4 regions of the Romboutsia lituseburensis genome follow, and region 4 is predicted to be linked to each of the others. Evidence: a T-box and tRNA genes for the amino acid it is inferred to sense, from the RefSeq annotation. Region 4 holds a T-box; the other regions hold tRNA genes.
The links. A T-box is a leader RNA that pairs with one kind of tRNA and senses whether it is charged. The one in region 4 lies ahead of alaS (alanine--tRNA ligase), so its partner is inferred to be a tRNA-Ala.
Positions count from the first base shown of each region.

Region 1: it encodes a tRNA-Ala, which carries the amino acid that the T-box ahead of alaS (alanine--tRNA ligase) is inferred to sense. The anticodon was not compared.
Region 2: it encodes a tRNA-Ala, which carries the amino acid that the T-box ahead of alaS (alanine--tRNA ligase) is inferred to sense. The anticodon was not compared.
Region 3: it encodes a tRNA-Ala, which carries the amino acid that the T-box ahead of alaS (alanine--tRNA ligase) is inferred to sense. The anticodon was not compared.

Region 1 covers NZ_JANQBQ010000001.1:2,509,788-2,515,896, reverse strand. The annotation lists rRNA gene rrf (5S ribosomal RNA) at 1-97, opposite strand, end outside; rRNA gene NWE74_RS12400 (23S ribosomal RNA) at 225-3,126, opposite strand; tRNA gene NWE74_RS12395 (tRNA-Ala) at 3,362-3,437, opposite strand; rRNA gene NWE74_RS12390 (16S ribosomal RNA) at 3,549-5,051, opposite strand; gene cwlD (N-acetylmuramoyl-L-alanine amidase CwlD) at 5,321-6,052, opposite strand.
Region 2 covers NZ_JANQBQ010000001.1:2,923,081-2,929,189, forward strand. The annotation lists gene NWE74_RS14240 (ABC transporter permease) at 1-45, shown strand, start outside; gene NWE74_RS14245 (ABC transporter ATP-binding protein) at 63-1,091, shown strand; gene NWE74_RS14250 (rhodanese-like domain-containing protein) at 1,199-1,606, shown strand; gene NWE74_RS14255 (HD domain-containing protein) at 1,806-2,732, shown strand; rRNA gene NWE74_RS14260 (16S ribosomal RNA) at 3,065-4,567, shown strand; tRNA gene NWE74_RS14265 (tRNA-Ala) at 4,624-4,699, shown strand; rRNA gene NWE74_RS14270 (23S ribosomal RNA) at 4,873-6,109, shown strand, end outside.
Region 3 covers NZ_JANQBQ010000001.1:2,525,621-2,531,729, forward strand. The annotation lists rRNA gene NWE74_RS12430 (23S ribosomal RNA) at 1-289, shown strand, start outside; rRNA gene rrf (5S ribosomal RNA) at 418-534, shown strand; tRNA gene NWE74_RS12440 (tRNA-Leu) at 540-628, shown strand; tRNA gene NWE74_RS12445 (tRNA-Ile) at 639-715, shown strand; rRNA gene NWE74_RS12450 (16S ribosomal RNA) at 848-2,350, shown strand; tRNA gene NWE74_RS12455 (tRNA-Ala) at 2,407-2,482, shown strand; rRNA gene NWE74_RS12460 (23S ribosomal RNA) at 2,656-5,557, shown strand; rRNA gene rrf (5S ribosomal RNA) at 5,621-5,737, shown strand; gene NWE74_RS12470 (DUF378 domain-containing protein) at 6,038-6,109, shown strand, end outside.
Region 4 covers NZ_JANQBQ010000001.1:1,557,492-1,563,600, reverse strand. The annotation lists gene nifS (cysteine desulfurase NifS) at 1-25, shown strand, start outside; gene nifU (Fe-S cluster assembly scaffold protein NifU) at 138-587, shown strand; gene mnmA (tRNA 2-thiouridine(34) synthase MnmA) at 766-1,842, shown strand; T-box leader at 1,995-2,214, shown strand; gene alaS (alanine--tRNA ligase) at 2,294-4,939, shown strand; gene NWE74_RS07590 (IreB family regulatory phosphoprotein) at 4,964-5,221, shown strand; gene NWE74_RS07585 (hypothetical protein) at 5,231-6,109, shown strand, end outside.

The DNA of each region.
Region 1 (6,109 bases), 950 kb from region 4:
CCCAGGAGGTCGCCCCCCAAGTACCATCAGCGCTAAAGAGCTTAACTTCTGTGTTCGGAATGGGAACAGGTGTATCCTCTTTGCTATAATAACCACATAATCTTTATTTTAGAGTTAATACTCTGAAAACTGTATATCATTTAGAGATGAAAATTCATTTCATTCATGTCGCCAACGATATTCCTTCGCTCTCGCTTCAGTCATATCCGTTGCTCAAACATTTATTGGTCAAGTCCTCGACCTATTAGTATCGATAAGCTAAATACATTACTGCACTTACACCTTCGACCTATCAACCAGGTAGTCTTCCTGGGGTCTTACCCTTACGGTGGGAAATCTTATCTTGAAGTTGGCTTCGCGCTTAGATGCTTTCAGCGCTTATCCATTCCGTACATAGCTACCCAGCCATGCCCTTGGCAGAACAACTGGTACACCAGAGGTACGTCCATCCCGGTCCTCTCGTACTAAGGACAGGTCTCCTCAAATTTCCTACGCCTGCGACGGATAGGGACCGAACTGTCTCACGACGTTCTGAACCCAGCTCGCGTACCACTTTAATGGGCGAACAGCCCAACCCTTGGGACCTACTACAGCCCCAGGATGTGATGAGCCGACATCGAGGTGCCAAACCTCCCCGTCGATGTGGACTCTTGGGGGAGATAAGCCTGTTATCCCCAGGGTAGCTTTTATCCGTTGAGCGATGGCCCTTCCATGCGGTACCACCGGATCACTAAGTCCGACTTTCGTCCTTGCTCGACCTGTATGTCTTGCAATCAAGCTTCCTTTTGCCTTTGCACTCTTCGCACGATTTCCGACCGTGCTGAGGAAACCTTTGAGCGCCTCCGTTACTTTTTAGGAGGCGACCGCCCCAGTCAAACTGCCCACCTGACGGTGTCCCAAGACCTGATTCAAGGCCTATGGTTAGGATCCCAGTACTACAAGGGTGGTATCCCAAGGATGACTCCACACAAACTGGCGTTCATGCTTCATAGTCTCCCACCTATCCTGTACATGTAGTACCAAGACCCAACGTCAAGCTACAGTAAAGCTCCATGGGGTCTTTCCGTCCTGTCGCAGGTACCCGGCATCTTCACCGGGATTACAATTTCACCGAGTCTATTGTTGAGACAGTGCCCAAATCGTTACGCCTTTCGTGCGGGTCGGAACTTACCCGACAAGGAATTTCGCTACCTTAGGACCGTTATAGTTACGGCCGCCGTTTACTGGGGCTTAAGTTCACTGCTTCGGATTGCTCCTGACAGATCCCCTTAACCTTCCAGCACCGGGCAGGCGTCAGCTCCTATACATCGTCTTGCGACTTAGCAGAAACCTGTGTTTTTGGTAAACAGTCGCTTGGGCCTATTCTCTGCGGCCATCCAAAGGATGGCACCCCTTCTCCCTAAGTTACGGGGTCATTTTGCCGAGTTCCTTAACAATAGTTCTCTCGCTGGCCTTAGGATACTCTCCTCACCCACCTGTGTCGGTTTACGGTACGGGCGCCTTTAAACTCGATAGAGACTTTTCTCGACAGTGTGAAATCAGCTACTTCGCTACTAAATTTCGCTCCCCATCGTACCCCAGCATTATCTAGACGGATTTGCCTATCTAGACTGCCTCAGTACTTAGCCACACATAACCAACAGTGTGGTTAGCTTATCCTACTGTGTCATCCCATTTCTCAAACGCTTATTGGCGGTACAGGAATATCAACCTGTTGTCCATCACCTACGCCTTTCGGCCTCGGCTTAGGTCCCGACTAACCCAGGGCGGACGAACCTTCCCCTGGAAACCTTGGGTTTACGGCCCGTGGGATTCTCACCCACGTCTCGCTACTCATGCCAACATTCTCACTCGTATACTGTCCACATGTCCTTACGGTCATGCTTCAGCCTGCATACGAAGCTCCCCTACCCATCATAATGATGCCGTAGCTTCGGTAGTACGTTTTAGCCCCGGAAATTTTCGGCGCAGGATCACTCGACCAGTGAGCTATTACGCACTCTTTAAATGAGTGGCTGCTTCTAAGCCAACATCCTGGTTGTCTGTGCAATCCCACATCCTTTACCACTTAACGTACATTTAGGGACCTTAGCTGACGATCTGGGCTGTTGCCCTCTTGACTATGAATCTTATCACCCACAGTCTGACTCCCAAGTAAAAGAAAACGGCATTCGGAGTTTGATAGTCTTCGGTAAGTGCAATACCCCCTAGGACATTCAGTGCTCTACCTCCGTTTCTCTACGCTTGAGGCTAGCCCTAAAGCTATTTCGGGGAGAACCAGCTATCTCCGGGCTCGATTGGAATTTCACCGCTATCCACAAGTCATCCCCGAGCTTTTCAACGCTCGTGGGTTCGGTCCTCCACGAAATTTTACTTTCGCTTCAACCTGCTCATGGATAGGTCGCCCGGTTTCGGGTCTACGTCAAGTAACTTAGGTCGCCCATTTAAGACTCGCTTTCGCTACGGCTCCACACCTGAAGTGCTTAACCTTGCTACTTAACGTAACTCGTTGGCCCGTTCTACAAAAAGTACGCGGTCACACAAGAAATGTGCTCCCACAGCTTGTAAGTGCAGGGTTTCAGGTTCTATTTCACTCCCCTCCCGGGGTTCTTTTCACCTTTCCCTCACGGTACTATGCGCTATCGGTCACTAGGTAGTATTTAGGCTTGGAGGATGGTCCCTCCTGCTTCCCACAGGGTTTCACGTGTCCCGTGGTACTCTGGATCATGCTAGTAGCTTTCTCGTTTCAATTACAGGGCTATTACCTTCTATGGCGGAGCTTTCCAACTCTCTTCATTTACGATAGTGCATCCATGTTGCATGTCCGCAACCCCAACGAAGAAAACTTCATTGGTTTGGCCTTATCCGCGTTCGCTCGCCGCTACTTACGGAATCGAATTTCTTTCTTTTCCTCCAGGTACTTAGATGTTTCAGTTCCCCGGGTTCCCCTCATTAAGCTATGTATTCACTTAACAATACTTAGACATTACTCTAAGTGAGTTTCCTCATTCGGAAATCTTCGGATCAAAGTTTACGTGCAACTCCCCGAAGCTTATCGCAGCTTATCGCGTCCTTCATCGGCTCCTAGTGCCAAGGCATCCGCCCTGCACCCTTAATAACTTGACCAGTTATTAAAAGTTATCGCTACTGAACAAACTTCGTATTCACTCAGTTTATTCCAGTGCTTAAAGTTTGTAATTTTAAAGACTTTTCTTGTCGATGATATTTTTAAAAGTTATCTTCTTCATATATAAAATGATGTCATATCACTAAATGTTATACAGTTTTCAAAGTACTAAAGTACATCGCCAACGAATAATTTTCGCATACGCTCAACTTATTCCGTTGCTTAAAGTACTAATGGTGGAGATGAGGAGGATCGAACTCCTGACCCCTTGCGTGCAAGGCAAGTGCTCTCCCAGCTGAGCTACACCCCCATACTATTTTTCGACAGTAGATATTTTACTATCTAAGTCATTTTTTGTCAATAAGAATTTTTATTTTTTTATAAAAACTCTCAAAATTAAACAGTAGGCAATTCTCCTTAGAAAGGAGGTGATCCAGCCGCACCTTCCGATACGGCTACCTTGTTACGACTTCACCCCAGTTATTGGCTTCACCTTCGACGGACGCTTCCAAAAGGTTAGCTATCCGGCTTCGGGCGCCTCCAACTCCCGTGGTGTGACGGGCGGTGTGTACAAGACCCGGGAACGCATTCACCGCAGCATTCTGATCTGCGATTACTAGTAACTCCAGCTTCATGTAGGCGAGTTTCAGCCTACAATCCGAACTGAGAATGGCTTTAAGGGATTAGCTCCGCCTCACGACTTGGCCGCCCTCTGTACCACCCATTGTAGCACGTGTGTAGCCCTAAGCATAAGGGGCATGATGATTTGACGTCATCCCCACCTTCCTCCAGGTTATCCCTGGCAGTCCCTCTAGAGTGCCCAACTTAATGCTGGCAACTAAAGGCAAGGGTTGCGCTCGTTGCGGGACTTAACCCAACATCTCACGACACGAGCTGACGACAACCATGCACCACCTGTCACTTCTGTCCCCGAAGGGAAATCTCCGATTAGGGAGAGGTCAAAAGGATGTCAAGCTTAGGTAAGGTTCTTCGCGTTGCTTCGAATTAAACCACATGCTCCGCTACTTGTGCGGGTCCCCGTCAATTCCTTTGAGTTTCACTCTTGCGAGCGTACTTCCCAGGCGGAGTACTTAATGCGTTAGCTGCGCCACCGAGGGGGGTAACCCCCGACAGCTAGTACTCATCGTTTACGGCGTGGACTACCAGGGTATCTAATCCTGTTTGCTCCCCACGCTTTCGTGCCTCAGTGTCAGTTACAGTCCAGAGAGCCGCCTTCGCAACTGGTATTCCTCCTAATATCTACGCATTTCACCGCTACACTAGGAATTCTACTCTCCTCTCCTGCACTCAAGTCTCTTAGTTTCAAAAGCTTACTACGGTTGAGCCGTAGCCTTTCACTTCTGACTTAAGAAACCACCTACGCACCCTTTACGCCCAGTAATTCCGGATAACGCTAGCCCCCTACGTATTACCGCGGCTGCTGGCACGTAGTTAGCCGGGGCTTCCTCCTCAAGTACCGTCATTATCTTCCTTGAGGACAGAGCTTTACGACCCGAAGGCCTTCATCGCTCACGCGGCGTTGCTGCATCAGGCTTTCGCCCATTGTGCAATATTCCCCACTGCTGCCTCCCGTAGGAGTTTGGACCGTGTCTCAGTTCCAATGTGGCCGATCACCCTCTCAGGTCGGCTACTGATCGTCGCCTTGGTAAGCCGTTACCTTACCAACTAGCTAATCAGACGCGGGTCCATCCTGTACCGCCGGAGCTTTGATACTTCTACCATGCGATAAAAGTATGTTATCCCGTATTAGCATACCTTTCGGTATGTTATCCGTGTGTACAGGGCAGGTTACCCACGCGTTACTCACCCGTCCGCCGCTCTCTTCCGAAGAAGATCGCTCGACTTGCATGTGTTAGGCACGCCGCCAGCGTTCATCCTGAGCCAGGATCAAACTCTCAAATAAAAGTTGTCCATTGCTCAGCTAATCATTATCTGAATATCTGGCTTGGTTGTTTGTGTTTAATTCTATAAAGAATTATGTTTGTTTCTATAAATTAACCTACTGTTTAATTTTCAAAGTTCTTATGCTCTCTTTTGAGAACTATTTAATAATAACACCTATTTTTTACTAAGTCAACATTTTTTTCTATTTTTATTTTTACTAATAAATTAAAAATAGGTTTTATCAGGAATATATTAAATATCCTGACATAACCTATTTTTCTCTTTTTTTTAATTATTATTCATATTTTCGCTAAAATATTTTTGTACTCCTACATATACAGACCACGCTATCTTCTCTTGATACTTCTCATCAGTTAATAGTTTAGCTTCTTTTTCATTAGATAAAAAACCACATTCTATTAATACTGAAGGTATTTTATTTTCTTTCAATAAGTATATATCATCTCTTGGCTTTATTTCTCTATTATTTGTTTTATCAACAACTCTCTTTAATTCTTGCTGTATGTATTTAGATAATTGAACCGAATCTTCTTTTCCTTTAGGATAAAAAGTTTGAGCACCATAATATTTAGAAGCACCATTTCCACTCAAGGCATTCATATGTATCGATACAAACATATCTGCGTTAGACTCATCTATTATTTTTTTTCTATTTTTAAGATTTTCATTATATTTTTGTCTTGTTGTCTTATTTCCATCTTCTTGATACAAACTACTATCATCTTCCCTTGTTAGTATTACGAGCGCTCCACTAGACTCTAACAGTTCCCTTAACTTTTGTGCGATAGCTAAATTTATATCTTTTTCTTTTATAGTCTTATCTTCATTTAAAGTTCCAGGGTCTATTCCACCATGACCGGCATCTATTATTATAGTTTTGTTAGTTACCGGCATGTACTCCATAACATCTTCCGATACATTTTTTATTTCAAATATTGATACCGCTACTAATATTAATGCTATAGACCCAAAAATTATATGTTTTATGTACTTTCTCACAATATCACCCTGTACATTTATATTAAAAAAGACTTTGGAATATTCCAAAGTCTTTGT
Region 2 (6,109 bases), 1.4 Mb from region 4:
ATAGTTAATAAATTTTTTAAGTCTAAAATCAAGTTAATAGATTAAATTAGAGAGGAAATAGAATGTCTGAAGTTAAAATTTTAAGTGTGAGTAAATCTTTTGACAAAAGAAAAGTACTAAATAATATAAATATAAATATAAAAGATGGAGAATTAATATCTTTGTTAGGTCCATCGGGGTGTGGTAAAAGTACTACATTGAAATTAATAGCAGGGCTATTAAATCCGGAGGAAGGGGATATATTATTTGATAATAAATCAGTTTTAAAATTAAAAACAGAAAAAAGAGATGCCGTAATTGTTTTTCAAGAATATCTTTTATTTCCTCATATGAATATATATGAAAATATAGCATTTGGATTAAAAGCAAAGAAAATGCCTAAAAAAGATATTGATTCTAGAGTATCAAAACTATTAGAGATAATAAAATTATCAAGTGAAAAATATAAATATCCATTAGAATTATCAGGAGGACAGAAACAAAGGATAGCTATAGCTAGAGCATTAGCTATAAATCCGAAGATATTATTATTAGATGAACCTTTCTCAAGTTTAGATATAAATTTGAGAAATGAGATGAGAGAGTTTGTTTTAGAAATTCAAAAAAAATATAATATAACTACAGTATTAGTAACTCATGATAAAGAAGAAGCGTTAATTATGAGTGATAGAATAGCCGTAATGTTAGACGGAGAAATAAAGCAATTTGATACACCATATAATTTATATAAAAATCCAAAAACAAAAGAAGTCGCAAATATATTTGGAGAAAGAAATTATATAAAAGGTAAACTAGTTAATGGAATATTTAAGGCTGATAATATAAATATAGATTTAAATAACAATGAGAGCTATGAAGAGATAGAAATAATGATATCGAAAGAAGATATAATTTTAGATTTAGTAAAAGAAAATGATACTAATATGTTTACTATTACAAAAAAAAGGTATGCTGGAGATAAGACTTACTATGAAGTTAACTGTGATGAGCAAAAATTAAAGTTATCCAGTAATAATGACTCTTTAGAAATTGGAGAAAATGTGAGGTTAAAATTTAATTCAAATAACATAAAATATTTTCATGAAAAATAGTTATAGATTTAGTGAATACAAAAACATATATTATAGAAAAAAACAATAATAATTATTATTTTGACTTTGGTATAATAAAAATCGAGTATATATATTAGGAGGTCAAGATGAGAATATCTAAAAAAATGAAATCATTATTGATTGGAGCGGTAATGGTTTTAACATTAAGTAACATAGTAGGCTGTTCTTCTCAAGAGAAGGCAAACTATACAAATGTAGATGGAAAGCAAACAGAAGAAATGATAAGTAGTAAAGATGATTTACTATTAATAGATGTTAGACCAGCTGAAGAGTATAAAACTGGATATATCGAAAATAGCATAAATATACCATATGATGAAATAGAAAAGAGAATGGATGAAATTTCTGATTATAAAGATAAAACTATAATTTTATATTGTAATACAGGAAACAAAAGTGAAAAAAATGCAAAAGTATTATCAAATAATGGCTTTAAACATGTTTATAATGCTACTGACGGTGTAAAGGAATATGATTATAAATTAATAAAATAGATAAAAGCTGCCTTGAAAATTTTCAAGGCAGCTTTTTTATAAATAAGCACACAACCTTAATTATATCCATGCACTTGTCGTAAGCAAAAATTAATGACCAAAAAGTAACTTACAGCTAAATGAAATTTTCATTTAAGTAAATAGAACATAATAATGTATAATTAAGTATGATATAAAATATAAGTTTAGTGGAGGAAATATGAAAATAGTAGATTCTATATATGGTGAATTTAAGATTGAACCTATAATACAAGATTTAATAAATACTAAAGAAGTACAACGTTTGAAAAAAATTCATCAAGGTGGTGCAAACTATTTAACAAATTCAACTTGGAATGTTACTAGATATGAACACTCTATTGGGACTATGTTACTTGTTAAAATATTAGGTGGATCAGTAGAGGAACAAATAGCAGCTTTACTGCATGATGTATCTCATACTGCATTTTCACATTTAGTAGATTTAGTGCTAGAGAATGAAGATGAAGATTATCATGAAAAAATTTATAAAAAAATGATAAATGAATCACAAATACCTGAAATCTTAATTAAATATAATTATAATCCAAATGAAATTTTATTTGATGAAAAAAGATGGACAATATTAGAAAAATCATCGCCAGATTTATGTGCGGATAGAATTGATTATACATTAAGGGATATGTTTCAGTATAAAGGTATAACTAAAATAGAGATTAATAAATTTATTGAAAGCTTAATAATCTATAATGGAGAAATTGTTTTAAATAATATAGAAATAGCTGAATGGTTTACTGAGACATACTATAAAGAGGTAATAGATTTCTTTATGAATCCATTAAATGTATATTCGAATCAAATACTATCAAAAGCAATACAAAAAGCTTTGAGTAGTGGTGAAATAAATAAAAATGACTTAGAAACTGATGATGAAATTTTACTTAATAAGTTGAAAAAGACTCAGAATAAAGAAATATTAGAGTTAATATCTAAAATACATGAAGGTATACATGTAGAATATAATGAATTAAATTATGATATACATCAAACTCAGAAAATAAGATTAATAGATCCTATGGTACTTATAGATGGCAAGGCAGTGAGAGCTTCTAGTATTTCTAAAAAAATCCAAAAAAAAATAAAATAGCACTAGAGCGTTGTAAAAAAGGAGCTTTTATAAAAATAATTAAATGCTAAGTAAATAAATTTATATTTAATTCGAAGCCTCTATCATATAGATAGGTAGAGCCTTTTGGATTTATAGTTCATATAATTGAAATTAAAAATAAATATAAAAAGTGTTGACATAAAAAAATAAAGGTGATATAGTTATAACTGTCCTTAAAAGCAGGACAAAATAAGAACTTTGAAAATTAAACAGTAGGTTAATTTATAGAAACAAAATAATTCTTTATAGAATTAAACACAAACAACCAAGCCAGATATTCAGATAATGATTAGCTGAGCAATGGACAACTTTTATTTGAGAGTTTGATCCTGGCTCAGGATGAACGCTGGCGGCGTGCCTAACACATGCAAGTCGAGCGATCTTCTTCGGAAGAGAGCGGCGGACGGGTGAGTAACGCGTGGGTAACCTGCCCTGTACACACGGATAACATACCGAAAGGTATGCTAATACGGGATAACATACTTTTATCGCATGGTAGAAGTATCAAAGCTCCGGCGGTACAGGATGGACCCGCGTCTGATTAGCTAGTTGGTAAGGTAACGGCTTACCAAGGCGACGATCAGTAGCCGACCTGAGAGGGTGATCGGCCACATTGGAACTGAGACACGGTCCAAACTCCTACGGGAGGCAGCAGTGGGGAATATTGCACAATGGGCGAAAGCCTGATGCAGCAACGCCGCGTGAGCGATGAAGGCCTTCGGGTCGTAAAGCTCTGTCCTCAAGGAAGATAATGACGGTACTTGAGGAGGAAGCCCCGGCTAACTACGTGCCAGCAGCCGCGGTAATACGTAGGGGGCTAGCGTTATCCGGAATTACTGGGCGTAAAGGGTGCGTAGGTGGTTTCTTAAGTCAGAAGTGAAAGGCTACGGCTCAACCGTAGTAAGCTTTTGAAACTAAGAGACTTGAGTGCAGGAGAGGAGAGTAGAATTCCTAGTGTAGCGGTGAAATGCGTAGATATTAGGAGGAATACCAGTTGCGAAGGCGGCTCTCTGGACTGTAACTGACACTGAGGCACGAAAGCGTGGGGAGCAAACAGGATTAGATACCCTGGTAGTCCACGCCGTAAACGATGAGTACTAGCTGTCGGGGGTTACCCCCCTCGGTGGCGCAGCTAACGCATTAAGTACTCCGCCTGGGAAGTACGCTCGCAAGAGTGAAACTCAAAGGAATTGACGGGGACCCGCACAAGTAGCGGAGCATGTGGTTTAATTCGAAGCAACGCGAAGAACCTTACCTAAGCTTGACATCCTTTTGACCTCTCCCTAATCGGAGATTTCCCTTCGGGGACAGAAGTGACAGGTGGTGCATGGTTGTCGTCAGCTCGTGTCGTGAGATGTTGGGTTAAGTCCCGCAACGAGCGCAACCCTTGCCTTTAGTTGCCAGCATTAAGTTGGGCACTCTAGAGGGACTGCCAGGGATAACCTGGAGGAAGGTGGGGATGACGTCAAATCATCATGCCCCTTATGCTTAGGGCTACACACGTGCTACAATGGGTGGTACAGAGGGCGGCCAAGTCGTGAGGCGGAGCTAATCCCTTAAAGCCATTCTCAGTTCGGATTGTAGGCTGAAACTCGCCTACATGAAGCTGGAGTTACTAGTAATCGCAGATCAGAATGCTGCGGTGAATGCGTTCCCGGGTCTTGTACACACCGCCCGTCACACCACGGGAGTTGGAGGCGCCCGAAGCCGGATAGCTAACCTTTTGGAAGCGTCCGTCGAAGGTGAAGCCAATAACTGGGGTGAAGTCGTAACAAGGTAGCCGTATCGGAAGGTGCGGCTGGATCACCTCCTTTCTAAGGAGAATTACCTACTGTTTAATTTTGAGAGTTTTTATAAAACTCTATAATGTGGGGGTGTAGCTCAGCTGGGAGAGCACTTGCCTTGCACGCAAGGGGTCAGGAGTTCGATCCTCCTCATCTCCACCATTAGTACTTTGAAAACTGTATAACATTTAGTGATATGACATCATTTTATATATGAAGAAGATAACTTCTAAAAATATCATCGACAAGAAAAGTCTTTAAAATTACAAACTTTAAGCACTGGAATAAACTGAGTGAATACGAAGTTTGTTCAGTAGCGATAACTTTTAATAACTGGTCAAGTTATTAAGGGTGCAGGGCGGATGCCTTGGCACTAGGAGCCGATGAAGGACGCGATAAGCTGCGATAAGCTTCGGGGAGTTGCACGTAAACTTTGATCCGAAGATTTCCGAATGAGGAAACTCACTTAGAGTAATGTCTAAGTATTGTTAAGTGAATACATAGCTTAATGAGGGGAACCCGGGGAACTGAAACATCTAAGTACCTGGAGGAAAAGAAAGAAATTCGATTCCGTAAGTAGCGGCGAGCGAACGCGGATAAGGCCAAACCAATGAAGTTTTCTTCGTTGGGGTTGCGGACATGCAACATGGATGCACTATCGTAAATGAAGAGAGTTGGAAAGCTCCGCCATAGAAGGTAATAGCCCTGTAATTGAAACGAGAAAGCTACTAGCATGATCCAGAGTACCACGGGACACGTGAAACCCTGTGGGAAGCAGGAGGGACCATCCTCCAAGCCTAAATACTACCTAGTGACCGATAGCGCATAGTACCGTGAGGGAAAGGTGAAAAGAACCCCGGGAGGGGAGTGAAATAGAACCTGAAACCCTGCACTTACAAGCTGTGGGAGCACATTTCTTGTGTGACCGCGTACTTTTTGTAGAACGGGCCAACGAGTTACGTTAAGTAGCAAGGTTAAGCACTTCAGGTGTGGAGCCGTAGCGAAAGCGAGTCTTAAATGGGCGACCTAAGTTACTTGACGTAGACCCGAAACCGGGCGACCTATCCATGAGCAGGTTGAAGCGAAAGTAAAATTTCGTGGAGGACCGAACCCACGAGCGTTGAAAAGCTCGGGGATGACTTGTGGATAGCGGTGAAATTCCAATCGAGCCCGGAGATAGCTGGTTCTCCCCGAAATAGCTTTAGGGCTAGCCTCAAGCGTAGAGAAACGGAGGTAGAGCACTGAATGTCCTAGGGGGTATTGCACTTACCGAAGACTATCAAACTCCGAATGCCGTTTTCTTTTACTTGGGAGTCAGACTGTGGGTGATAAGATTCATAGTCAAGAGGGCAACAGCCCAGATCGTCAGCTAAGGTCCCTAAATGTACGTTAAGTGGTAAAGGATGTGGGATTGCACAGACAACCAGGATGTTGGCTTAGAAGCAGCCACTCATTTAAAGAGTGCGTAATAGCTCACTGGTCGAGTGATCCTGCGCCGAAAATTTCCGGGGCTAAAACGTACTACCGAAGCTACGGCATCATTATGATGGGTAGGGGAGCTTCGTATGCAGG
Region 3 (6,109 bases), 970 kb from region 4:
GGTCCCTATCCGTCGCAGGCGTAGGAAATTTGAGGAGACCTGTCCTTAGTACGAGAGGACCGGGATGGACGTACCTCTGGTGTACCAGTTGTTCTGCCAAGGGCATGGCTGGGTAGCTATGTACGGAATGGATAAGCGCTGAAAGCATCTAAGCGCGAAGCCAACTTCAAGATAAGATTTCCCACCGTAAGGGTAAGACCCCAGGAAGACTACCTGGTTGATAGGTCGAAGGTGTAAGTGCAGTAATGTATTTAGCTTATCGATACTAATAGGTCGAGGACTTGACCAACAAAATGATTCATTCTAAATGATATACAGTTTTCAAAGTATTAATAAAAAACTTTGAAAAAAGCATTGACATTTTAAATTGAAAATGTTAATATAATACTTGTCCTAAGGGACAACAACTTAAAATTATGTGGTTATTATAGCAAAGAGGATACACCTGTTCCCATTCCGAACACAGAAGTTAAGCTCTTTAGCGCTGATGGTACTTGGGGGGCGACCCCCTGGGAGAGTAAGACGTAGCCACGTGATGTGCCGAAGTGGCGGAACTGGCAGACGCACAGGACTTAAAATCCTGCGGGACTTACCTCTCGTACCGGTTCGATTCCGGTCTTCGGCACCATTATATATTTGGACCATTAGCTCAGTTGGTTAGAGCGCCCGGCTCATAACCGGTAGGTCTGGGGTTCGAGTCCCTGATGGTCCACCAAATATATACTTAAGAACTTTGAAAATTAAACAGTAGGTTAATTTATAGAAACAAACATAATTCTTTATAGAATTAAACACAAACAACCAAGCCAGATATTCAGATAATGATTAGCTGAGCAATGGACAACTTTTATTTGAGAGTTTGATCCTGGCTCAGGATGAACGCTGGCGGCGTGCCTAACACATGCAAGTCGAGCGATCTTCTTCGGAAGAGAGCGGCGGACGGGTGAGTAACGCGTGGGTAACCTGCCCTGTACACACGGATAACATACCGAAAGGTATGCTAATACGGGATAACATACTTTTATCGCATGGTAGAAGTATCAAAGCTCCGGCGGTACAGGATGGACCCGCGTCTGATTAGCTAGTTGGTAAGGTAACGGCTTACCAAGGCGACGATCAGTAGCCGACCTGAGAGGGTGATCGGCCACATTGGAACTGAGACACGGTCCAAACTCCTACGGGAGGCAGCAGTGGGGAATATTGCACAATGGGCGAAAGCCTGATGCAGCAACGCCGCGTGAGCGATGAAGGCCTTCGGGTCGTAAAGCTCTGTCCTCAAGGAAGATAATGACGGTACTTGAGGAGGAAGCCCCGGCTAACTACGTGCCAGCAGCCGCGGTAATACGTAGGGGGCTAGCGTTATCCGGAATTACTGGGCGTAAAGGGTGCGTAGGTGGTTTCTTAAGTCAGAAGTGAAAGGCTACGGCTCAACCGTAGTAAGCTTTTGAAACTAAGAGACTTGAGTGCAGGAGAGGAGAGTAGAATTCCTAGTGTAGCGGTGAAATGCGTAGATATTAGGAGGAATACCAGTTGCGAAGGCGGCTCTCTGGACTGTAACTGACACTGAGGCACGAAAGCGTGGGGAGCAAACAGGATTAGATACCCTGGTAGTCCACGCCGTAAACGATGAGTACTAGCTGTCGGGGGTTACCCCCCTCGGTGGCGCAGCTAACGCATTAAGTACTCCGCCTGGGAAGTACGCTCGCAAGAGTGAAACTCAAAGGAATTGACGGGGACCCGCACAAGTAGCGGAGCATGTGGTTTAATTCGAAGCAACGCGAAGAACCTTACCTAAGCTTGACATCCTTTTGACCTCTCCCTAATCGGAGATTTCCCTTCGGGGACAGAAGTGACAGGTGGTGCATGGTTGTCGTCAGCTCGTGTCGTGAGATGTTGGGTTAAGTCCCGCAACGAGCGCAACCCTTGCCTTTAGTTGCCAGCATTAAGTTGGGCACTCTAGAGGGACTGCCAGGGATAACCTGGAGGAAGGTGGGGATGACGTCAAATCATCATGCCCCTTATGCTTAGGGCTACACACGTGCTACAATGGGTGGTACAGAGGGCGGCCAAGTCGTGAGGCGGAGCTAATCCCTTAAAGCCATTCTCAGTTCGGATTGTAGGCTGAAACTCGCCTACATGAAGCTGGAGTTACTAGTAATCGCAGATCAGAATGCTGCGGTGAATGCGTTCCCGGGTCTTGTACACACCGCCCGTCACACCACGGGAGTTGGAGGCGCCCGAAGCCGGATAGCTAACCTTTTGGAAGCGTCCGTCGAAGGTGAAGCCAATAACTGGGGTGAAGTCGTAACAAGGTAGCCGTATCGGAAGGTGCGGCTGGATCACCTCCTTTCTAAGGAGAATTACCTACTGTTTAATTTTGAGAGTTTTTATAAAACTCTATAATGTGGGGGTGTAGCTCAGCTGGGAGAGCACTTGCCTTGCACGCAAGGGGTCAGGAGTTCGATCCTCCTCATCTCCACCATTAGTACTTTGAAAACTGTATAACATTTAGTGATATGACATCATTTTATATATGAAGAAGATAACTTCTAAAAATATCATCGACAAGAAAAGTCTTTAAAATTACAAACTTTAAGCACTGGAATAAACTGAGTGAATACGAAGTTTGTTCAGTAGCGATAACTTTTAATAACTGGTCAAGTTATTAAGGGTGCAGGGCGGATGCCTTGGCACTAGGAGCCGATGAAGGACGCGATAAGCTGCGATAAGCTTCGGGGAGTTGCACGTAAACTTTGATCCGAAGATTTCCGAATGAGGAAACTCACTTAGAGTAATGTCTAAGTATTGTTAAGTGAATACATAGCTTAATGAGGGGAACCCGGGGAACTGAAACATCTAAGTACCTGGAGGAAAAGAAAGAAATTCGATTCCGTAAGTAGCGGCGAGCGAACGCGGATAAGGCCAAACCAATGAAGTTTTCTTCGTTGGGGTTGCGGACATGCAACATGGATGCACTATCGTAAATGAAGAGAGTTGGAAAGCTCCGCCATAGAAGGTAATAGCCCTGTAATTGAAACGAGAAAGCTACTAGCATGATCCAGAGTACCACGGGACACGTGAAACCCTGTGGGAAGCAGGAGGGACCATCCTCCAAGCCTAAATACTACCTAGTGACCGATAGCGCATAGTACCGTGAGGGAAAGGTGAAAAGAACCCCGGGAGGGGAGTGAAATAGAACCTGAAACCCTGCACTTACAAGCTGTGGGAGCACATTTCTTGTGTGACCGCGTACTTTTTGTAGAACGGGCCAACGAGTTACGTTAAGTAGCAAGGTTAAGCACTTCAGGTGTGGAGCCGTAGCGAAAGCGAGTCTTAAATGGGCGACCTAAGTTACTTGACGTAGACCCGAAACCGGGCGACCTATCCATGAGCAGGTTGAAGCGAAAGTAAAATTTCGTGGAGGACCGAACCCACGAGCGTTGAAAAGCTCGGGGATGACTTGTGGATAGCGGTGAAATTCCAATCGAGCCCGGAGATAGCTGGTTCTCCCCGAAATAGCTTTAGGGCTAGCCTCAAGCGTAGAGAAACGGAGGTAGAGCACTGAATGTCCTAGGGGGTATTGCACTTACCGAAGACTATCAAACTCCGAATGCCGTTTTCTTTTACTTGGGAGTCAGACTGTGGGTGATAAGATTCATAGTCAAGAGGGCAACAGCCCAGATCGTCAGCTAAGGTCCCTAAATGTACGTTAAGTGGTAAAGGATGTGGGATTGCACAGACAACCAGGATGTTGGCTTAGAAGCAGCCACTCATTTAAAGAGTGCGTAATAGCTCACTGGTCGAGTGATCCTGCGCCGAAAATTTCCGGGGCTAAAACGTACTACCGAAGCTACGGCATCATTATGATGGGTAGGGGAGCTTCGTATGCAGGCTGAAGCATGACCGTAAGGACATGTGGACAGTATACGAGTGAGAATGTTGGCATGAGTAGCGAGACGTGGGTGAGAATCCCACGGGCCGTAAACCCAAGGTTTCCAGGGGAAGGTTCGTCCGCCCTGGGTTAGTCGGGACCTAAGCCGAGGCCGAAAGGCGTAGGTGATGGACAACAGGTTGATATTCCTGTACCGCCAATAAGCGTTTGAGAAATGGGATGACACAGTAGGATAAGCTAACCACACTGTTGGTTATGTGTGGCTAAGTACTGAGGCAGTCTAGATAGGCAAATCCGTCTAGATAATGCTGGGGTACGATGGGGAGCGAAATTTAGTAGCGAAGTAGCTGATTTCACACTGTCGAGAAAAGTCTCTATCGAGTTTAAAGGCGCCCGTACCGTAAACCGACACAGGTGGGTGAGGAGAGTATCCTAAGGCCAGCGAGAGAACTATTGTTAAGGAACTCGGCAAAATGACCCCGTAACTTAGGGAGAAGGGGTGCCATCCTTTGGATGGCCGCAGAGAATAGGCCCAAGCGACTGTTTACCAAAAACACAGGTTTCTGCTAAGTCGCAAGACGATGTATAGGAGCTGACGCCTGCCCGGTGCTGGAAGGTTAAGGGGATCTGTCAGGAGCAATCCGAAGCAGTGAACTTAAGCCCCAGTAAACGGCGGCCGTAACTATAACGGTCCTAAGGTAGCGAAATTCCTTGTCGGGTAAGTTCCGACCCGCACGAAAGGCGTAACGATTTGGGCACTGTCTCAACAATAGACTCGGTGAAATTGTAATCCCGGTGAAGATGCCGGGTACCTGCGACAGGACGGAAAGACCCCATGGAGCTTTACTGTAGCTTGACGTTGGGTCTTGGTACTACATGTACAGGATAGGTGGGAGACTATGAAGCATGAACGCCAGTTTGTGTGGAGTCATCCTTGGGATACCACCCTTGTAGTACTGGGATCCTAACCATAGGCCTTGAATCAGGTCTTGGGACACCGTCAGGTGGGCAGTTTGACTGGGGCGGTCGCCTCCTAAAAAGTAACGGAGGCGCTCAAAGGTTTCCTCAGCACGGTCGGAAATCGTGCGAAGAGTGCAAAGGCAAAAGGAAGCTTGATTGCAAGACATACAGGTCGAGCAAGGACGAAAGTCGGACTTAGTGATCCGGTGGTACCGCATGGAAGGGCCATCGCTCAACGGATAAAAGCTACCCTGGGGATAACAGGCTTATCTCCCCCAAGAGTCCACATCGACGGGGAGGTTTGGCACCTCGATGTCGGCTCATCACATCCTGGGGCTGTAGTAGGTCCCAAGGGTTGGGCTGTTCGCCCATTAAAGTGGTACGCGAGCTGGGTTCAGAACGTCGTGAGACAGTTCGGTCCCTATCCGTCGCAGGCGTAGGAAATTTGAGGAGACCTGTCCTTAGTACGAGAGGACCGGGATGGACGTACCTCTGGTGTACCAGTTGTTCTGCCAAGGGCATGGCTGGGTAGCTATGTACGGAATGGATAAGCGCTGAAAGCATCTAAGCGCGAAGCCAACTTCAAGATAAGATTTCCCACCGTAAGGGTAAGACCCCAGGAAGACTACCTGGTTGATAGGTCGAAGGTGTAAGTGCAGTAATGTATTTAGCTTATCGATACTAATAGGTCGAGGACTTGACCAACAAAATGATTCATTCTAAATGATATACAGTTTTCAGAGTATTAACTCTAAAAAATAAAGATTATGTGGTTATTATAGCAAAGAGGATACACCTGTTCCCATTCCGAACACAGAAGTTAAGCTCTTTAGCGCTGATGGTACTTGGGGGGCGACCCCCTGGGAGAGTAAGACGTAGCCACGTAATCTTTTTTTATATTTGAAAAAGTTGCTAAGAAAAAATATTCTTAGTGACTTTTTTTATTGAAAATAAAAACTATACAGACTAATAGATAAATAAAAAAGTAAATAATCAAAATATAATAATTGGAGAAACTAAAAAATAAGAATTTATTATTTTTTATGATGATAAGAGATTAAATATAATCTTATATTTAAATAGTATTTTTAATAAAATAGTATTTAAAATTTAAAAATTGTATTTTCTTCTAAATATTAGTAAGTTAAATAAACAAAAGGAGCTAATTGCCGAGGAGTGAGAATAGTGAAAAAAATTGCGTTGATTTTAGTCATTATAGGAGCACTTAACTGGGGAGCAATAGGTGTTTTTGGAGTT
Region 4 (6,109 bases):
TGACCAAGCTATGAAAAATAAATAAAAAAATGATTAAGGTATATACAATTTAGGTATATATTAATCAAGAAGTAAATTGAAATTAATACACGTTTAATATAGATTAAATAGCAAGAATATTTAAGGAGGATTAGGTTATGCAATACAGTGATAAAGTTATGGAACATTTCATGAATCCAAGAAATGTTGGGGAAATAGATAATGCTAGTGGAATTGGAGAAGTAGGAAATGCTAAATGTGGAGATATAATGAGAATATATCTTGATATAGAAAATGAAATAATAAAAGATGTTAAATTCAAAACATTTGGATGTGGATCAGCTATAGCAAGTTCTTCAATGGCTACAGAAATGGTTAAAGGAAAAACTATACATGAAGCATTAGAAGTAACTAATAAAGCAGTTGCAGAAGCTTTAGATGGATTACCACCAGTTAAAATGCACTGTTCAGTTCTAGCTGAGCAAGCAATAAAAGCAGCATTAATAGATTATGCTAAAAAGAACAATATTCATATACCAGAATTAGATGGTGTAGTTATAGATGATGATCATGATCATCACCATGATATAGAGGAAGAAGAAGCTTAAGAATGATTAAGTGGTTAGAATATCCCTTTTGAGTATATACTCAAAAGGGATATTCTGTTATTATAAAGCTAAAAATAATATAAAAATAATTACTAATTTTAAAATGATTTTAAGTTTATACTTTTAAAAATAATGTAAAATATATATAATATTAGAATATAAAGAACGAGGTGATGACATGAAAAAAAGAGTAATGATCGGTATGAGTGGTGGAGTAGATAGTTCTGTTGCAGCATATTTACTAAAAGAACAAGGATATGATGTAATAGGTGTCACTATGAAGCTTTGGCAAGATGATGATGATGAGTTAATAGAGAACGAAGGTGGATGTTGCTCATTAGCAGCTGTAGAAGACGCAAGAAAAGTTGCAGATAGAATAGGCATACCTTTTTATGTACTAAATTTCAGCGAAGTATTTAAAGAAAAGGTAATAGAACCTTTTATAGATGAATATTTAAATGGAAGGACTCCAAACCCATGTATAGCTTGTAATAAACATATAAAGTTTAATGATTTCTTCAATAAAGCACGTCAAATAGGATGTGACTATGTGGCAACAGGGCACTACGCTAAGATAGAAAAGGATGAAGAAACAGGAAGATATTTATTAAAAAAATCAGTTACAGATAAAAAAGATCAAACTTATGCACTGTATAATTTAATTCAAGATCAATTAGAGCATACACTACTTCCAATAGGTGACTATGAAAAAGAAAGAGTAAGAGAGATTGCTAAAGAAATAGGAATAGATGTACACAATAAACCAGATAGTCAAGAGATATGTTTCGTAAAAGACAATGATTATGCTGGATATGTAAAAAAACACTCTAAAAAGAGAATTGAAGAAGGTTATTTTGTAGATACTAAAGGCAATGTATTAGGAAAGCATAAAGGTATAGTAAATTACACAATAGGTCAAAGAAAAGGCCTAGGAATAGCATTTGGGAAACCTATGTTTGTAGTTGATATAAATGCTAAGAAAAATACTGTTGTTTTAGGTGATAATGAAAATTTATTTAATAAAGTAGTTATAGCTAAAGATGTTAACTTTATTCCATTTGATGAAATAAACGGACCAATAAAAGTACAAGCTAAAATAAGATATTCAGCTAAGCCATCTCCAGCTATTGTATATAAAATTGATGAAAATAAAATAAAGATAGTATTTGATGAACCTCAAAGAGCTATAACAAAAGGTCAGTCTGTTGTTATGTATGATGGAGACATCGTAGTAGGTGGAGGAATAATTTGCTAATTAAATAAAAATCATAATTTTAAAATACAAATAAACTATATTTTACCTTTAAATTTAAAACAAAGTTTAAAATCTATGTAATTATGGTATTGATTAATTATATAAAATTTAGTAATATAACATATATAACTTAAGTAAAAATAAAATTAACTTTAAATACAATGATAAGAAGTAGTAAATTATTTGATGTCTTACAGAGAGAGGGAACAGGTGGAAGCCCTTAGAATAAAATAGTTGAAGCAGTCTTTGAGTATCAATTTTGAAATAATAGTATGGATTGACGGTAGTTACGTTATAGCTAAGGTTTTCCGAAGATATCATGTTTTTCATGATAATTAGGGTGGTACCGCGAATATAATCCTCGCCCCTATAAGTTTTTTATAGGCGCGGGGTTTTTTAATATAATTTTATTAAAAAATAAAAGAATTGAACATTTAGGAGGAATTTAAAAATGCAACAAATGGGATTAAACGAAATAAGAAGTAAATTTCTGAAGTTTTTTGAATCTAAAGAACATTACGTAAAAGAAAGTGCTTCTTTAGTACCACACAATGACAAAAGTTTATTACTTATAAACTCAGGAATGGCACCACTTAAAAATTATTTTGCAGGTGTTGAAGTACCACCAAGTAAAAGAATGACTACATGCCAAAAATGTATAAGAACTGGAGATATTGAAAATGTAGGAAAGACAGCTAGACATGGTACTTTCTTTGAAATGTTAGGGAACTTCTCATTTGGAGATTACTTTAAAAGAGAATCTATAAGATGGGGATGGGAATTTATTACAGAACATTTAAACATACCACAAGATAAAATATGGGTAACAGTATATGAAGAAGATGACGATTCATATGATTTATGGGCAAAAGAAATGGGATTCCCAGAAGAAAGATTAGTTAGACTAGGTAAAGATGATAACTTCTGGGAAATAGGAATAGGACCTTGTGGACCATGTTCTGAAATACATTTTGATAGAGGTCCTGAATACGGATGTGATAATCCAGACTGTAAGCCAGGATGCGATTGTGATAGATACTTAGAATTCTGGAACCATGTATTTACTCAGTTTAATAGAGACGAAGAGGGTAACTATGGTCAATTAGAACATAAGAATATAGATACAGGTATGGGACTTGAAAGAATAGCTTGTATAATGCAGGGTGTAGATACTATATTCGATGTAGATACTATAAGACATATATTAAGCACTGTTGAAAAAATGGCAGGCGTTGAATATGGAAAAGACAGCAAAACGGATGTATCAATAAGAATAATAACAGACCACATAAGAGCTGTAAGTTTCTTAGTAGCAGATGGAGTACTTCCATCAAATGAAGGTAGAGGATATGTTCTTAGAAGATTATTAAGAAGAGCTGCAAGACATGGAAAATTATTAGGAATAAAAGAAAACTTCTTATATAAATTAGTTGATGAAGTTATAAAAGTAAGTGGAGAAGCTTACCCAGAATTAGTTGAAAAAGAAAGTTATATCAAAAAAGTTATAAGAATAGAAGAAGAAAAGTTTAATGAAACAATAGAGCAAGGTATGGATATACTTGCAGGATATATAAAAGAGTTGAAATTAAATGGAGAAACTACTTTAAGTGGAGAAAATGCATTTAAATTATACGATACTTATGGATTCCCTATAGATTTAACTAAGGAAATTTTAGAAGAAGAAAACTTATCTTTAAATGAAGAATCTTTCAATGAAGAAATGGATAAGCAAAGAGAAAGAGCTAGAAGTGCCAGAGGAAATATGGATGGTGAAAGTTGGAAAGAAGATCCACTATCAAAGCTAGATGAATCAGTAGCTAGTGAATTTGATGGATATAAAGAGTTAAATGCATCTGGAATAGTAAAAGCTATTGTTAAAGATAATGAAATAGTTGAATCTGCAGAGGCAGGAGAAAAAGTTGTTCTAGTTTTAGATAAAACAACGTTCTATCCAGAAGGAGGAGGTCAAGCAGGAGATTGCGGACTTCTTACAAATGAAGCAGAAGATATAGAAATAGAAGTAATAGATACTAAAAAAGGTGCAAATAATACTATAAAACACATAGGTGTTATAAAGAGTGGAAAAGTTAACACTGGAGAAAAATTAAATACTTCAGTTAATAAAGAGGTAAGAATGGCATCAGCTAGAAATCATAGTGCAACTCATATACTTCATAGAGTATTAAAAGATGTATTAGGAGATCATGTTAATCAAGCAGGCTCTCTTGTTACTCCAGAAAGATTAAGATTTGACGTTACACACTTTGAAGCTATAACAAAAGATGAATTAAAGCTTATAGAAGAAAAAGTAAATGACGCAATACTTGCATCTTTAGAAATAAACTCTGAAAATATGAATATAAATGATGCTAGAGAAAAAGGAGCTATGGCTCTATTTGGCGAAAAGTATGGTAATGAAGTAAGAGTTGTCTCTATGGGAGACTTCTCTATAGAACTTTGTGGTGGAACTCACTTAACTAATACCTCTCAAATAGGTATGTTTAAAATATTATCTGAAGGTGGAGTAGCAGCTGGAGTAAGAAGAATAGAAGCAATAACAGGAAAAGCTGTATATAACTACTTAAATGAAAGAGAAGCTTTAATATCTAATGTATCTTTAAGTTTAAAAACAAAAGAAGACAGTTTAGTTCAAAGAGTAGTATCTTTATTAGAAGAAAATAAAAACTTAGGTAAGGAACTACACGAATTAAAAACACAAATGAGTTTACAATCAATAGAATCTGTTTTAGACTCTAAGGAAGATGTAAATGGAGTTAATGTTGTTTGTGCTAAATTTGAAGGCATGGATATGAATACATTAAAAGAAGTAGCAGATAAGTTAAGAGATAAATTAGCTTCAGGAGTAGTAGTTTTAGGTAATGTAGCTGATGATAAATTAAACTTTGTAGTTACAGCTTCGCAAGATGTTTTAGCTAAAGGAATACACTCAGGTAATATAGTTAAGGAAGTTGCAATGATAGCTGGTGGAAAAGGTGGAGGAAGACCTAATATGGCTCAAGCTGGAGCACCAGAAGTATCAAAAATTAATGATGCATTAAATCATGCAAAAGAGGTTGTTAAATCACAAGTAAAATAATTAATTACTTAAGGGGGTTTTAACATGGATAAAGATTTAGATTATACAATGAAATTTGAAGGCGCTTTAGCTGATAAAATGAGCGTTTCAGAAAGCATTGATTTCGTATATGAGGCATTACTTGAAAAAGGATATAACCCAATAAATCAAATTATTGGGTACCTTCTTTCAGGAGATTCTAGTTATATAACTGGATACAAAAACGCTAGAAATGTAATAAAGAAATTTGAAAGAGATGAAATACTAGAAGAAGTAATAACACATTATTTAAAAAGAAAGTAGGTCAATCTTATGAAAAAGAAGATTGTATCATTATTATTAGTACTAATGGTAGTCCTAGTTTCTGTTCCTAAATATAGCTTTGCCGATGAAAAAGGCAAAGTTATATTTATTAATATGAATAGAACTAATTTAGTAAGTATGTTGCATATACAAGATCTTGATAAAGAAGTTCAAGAACGTGGATATGTAGGTCTTATGAATATAAGAGGAGACAAAGGTACTGATGATAGAAGGTCATATGCTAGTATGGGTGCAGGTGGAAGAGCAAATGTTTCAACTGAGCAAAATATAAACTTTCAGGCTGCTGATAAAGATAGCGCAAAATTATTTGAAGCTGCAACTGGAAAAAAAGCTAAAGCAATAAATGATCTAACAGTAAATAAATCAATAAATGAAAATATTGAAAAAGGCCAATATGGTTCAATATTAGGATCTCTAGGACAAACTTTATCTGAAAATGGATTTAAAACTGCAGTTTTAGGAAATAGTGACATTGTAGAAAATGGAGAACTTGTAAAAAATAGAAATATAGGATTAGTTGCAATGGACCATAATGGTAGAATTGATGCTGGAAATGTTGATGATATAAACATAAAAGACTTTACTATGCCATATGGGATAAGAACTGACTATGATAAATTAATAAATGAAACTAAAAAATACTATAAAGAAAATGATGTTTTATTTGTAGATTTAGGAGATACATATAGGTTAGACAATTATAGACTAAATCTTAATGAAAAAACTTATTCTAAAATGAAACATTCAATAGGTAAAAATATAGATAAATACTTAAAAGAAGTATTTGATATGGTAGGAGAAAAGGATACTGTTTATATAAGCAGTGCATTTCCTAGTGATTTAGACTATAAAAACAAAAGAAGACTT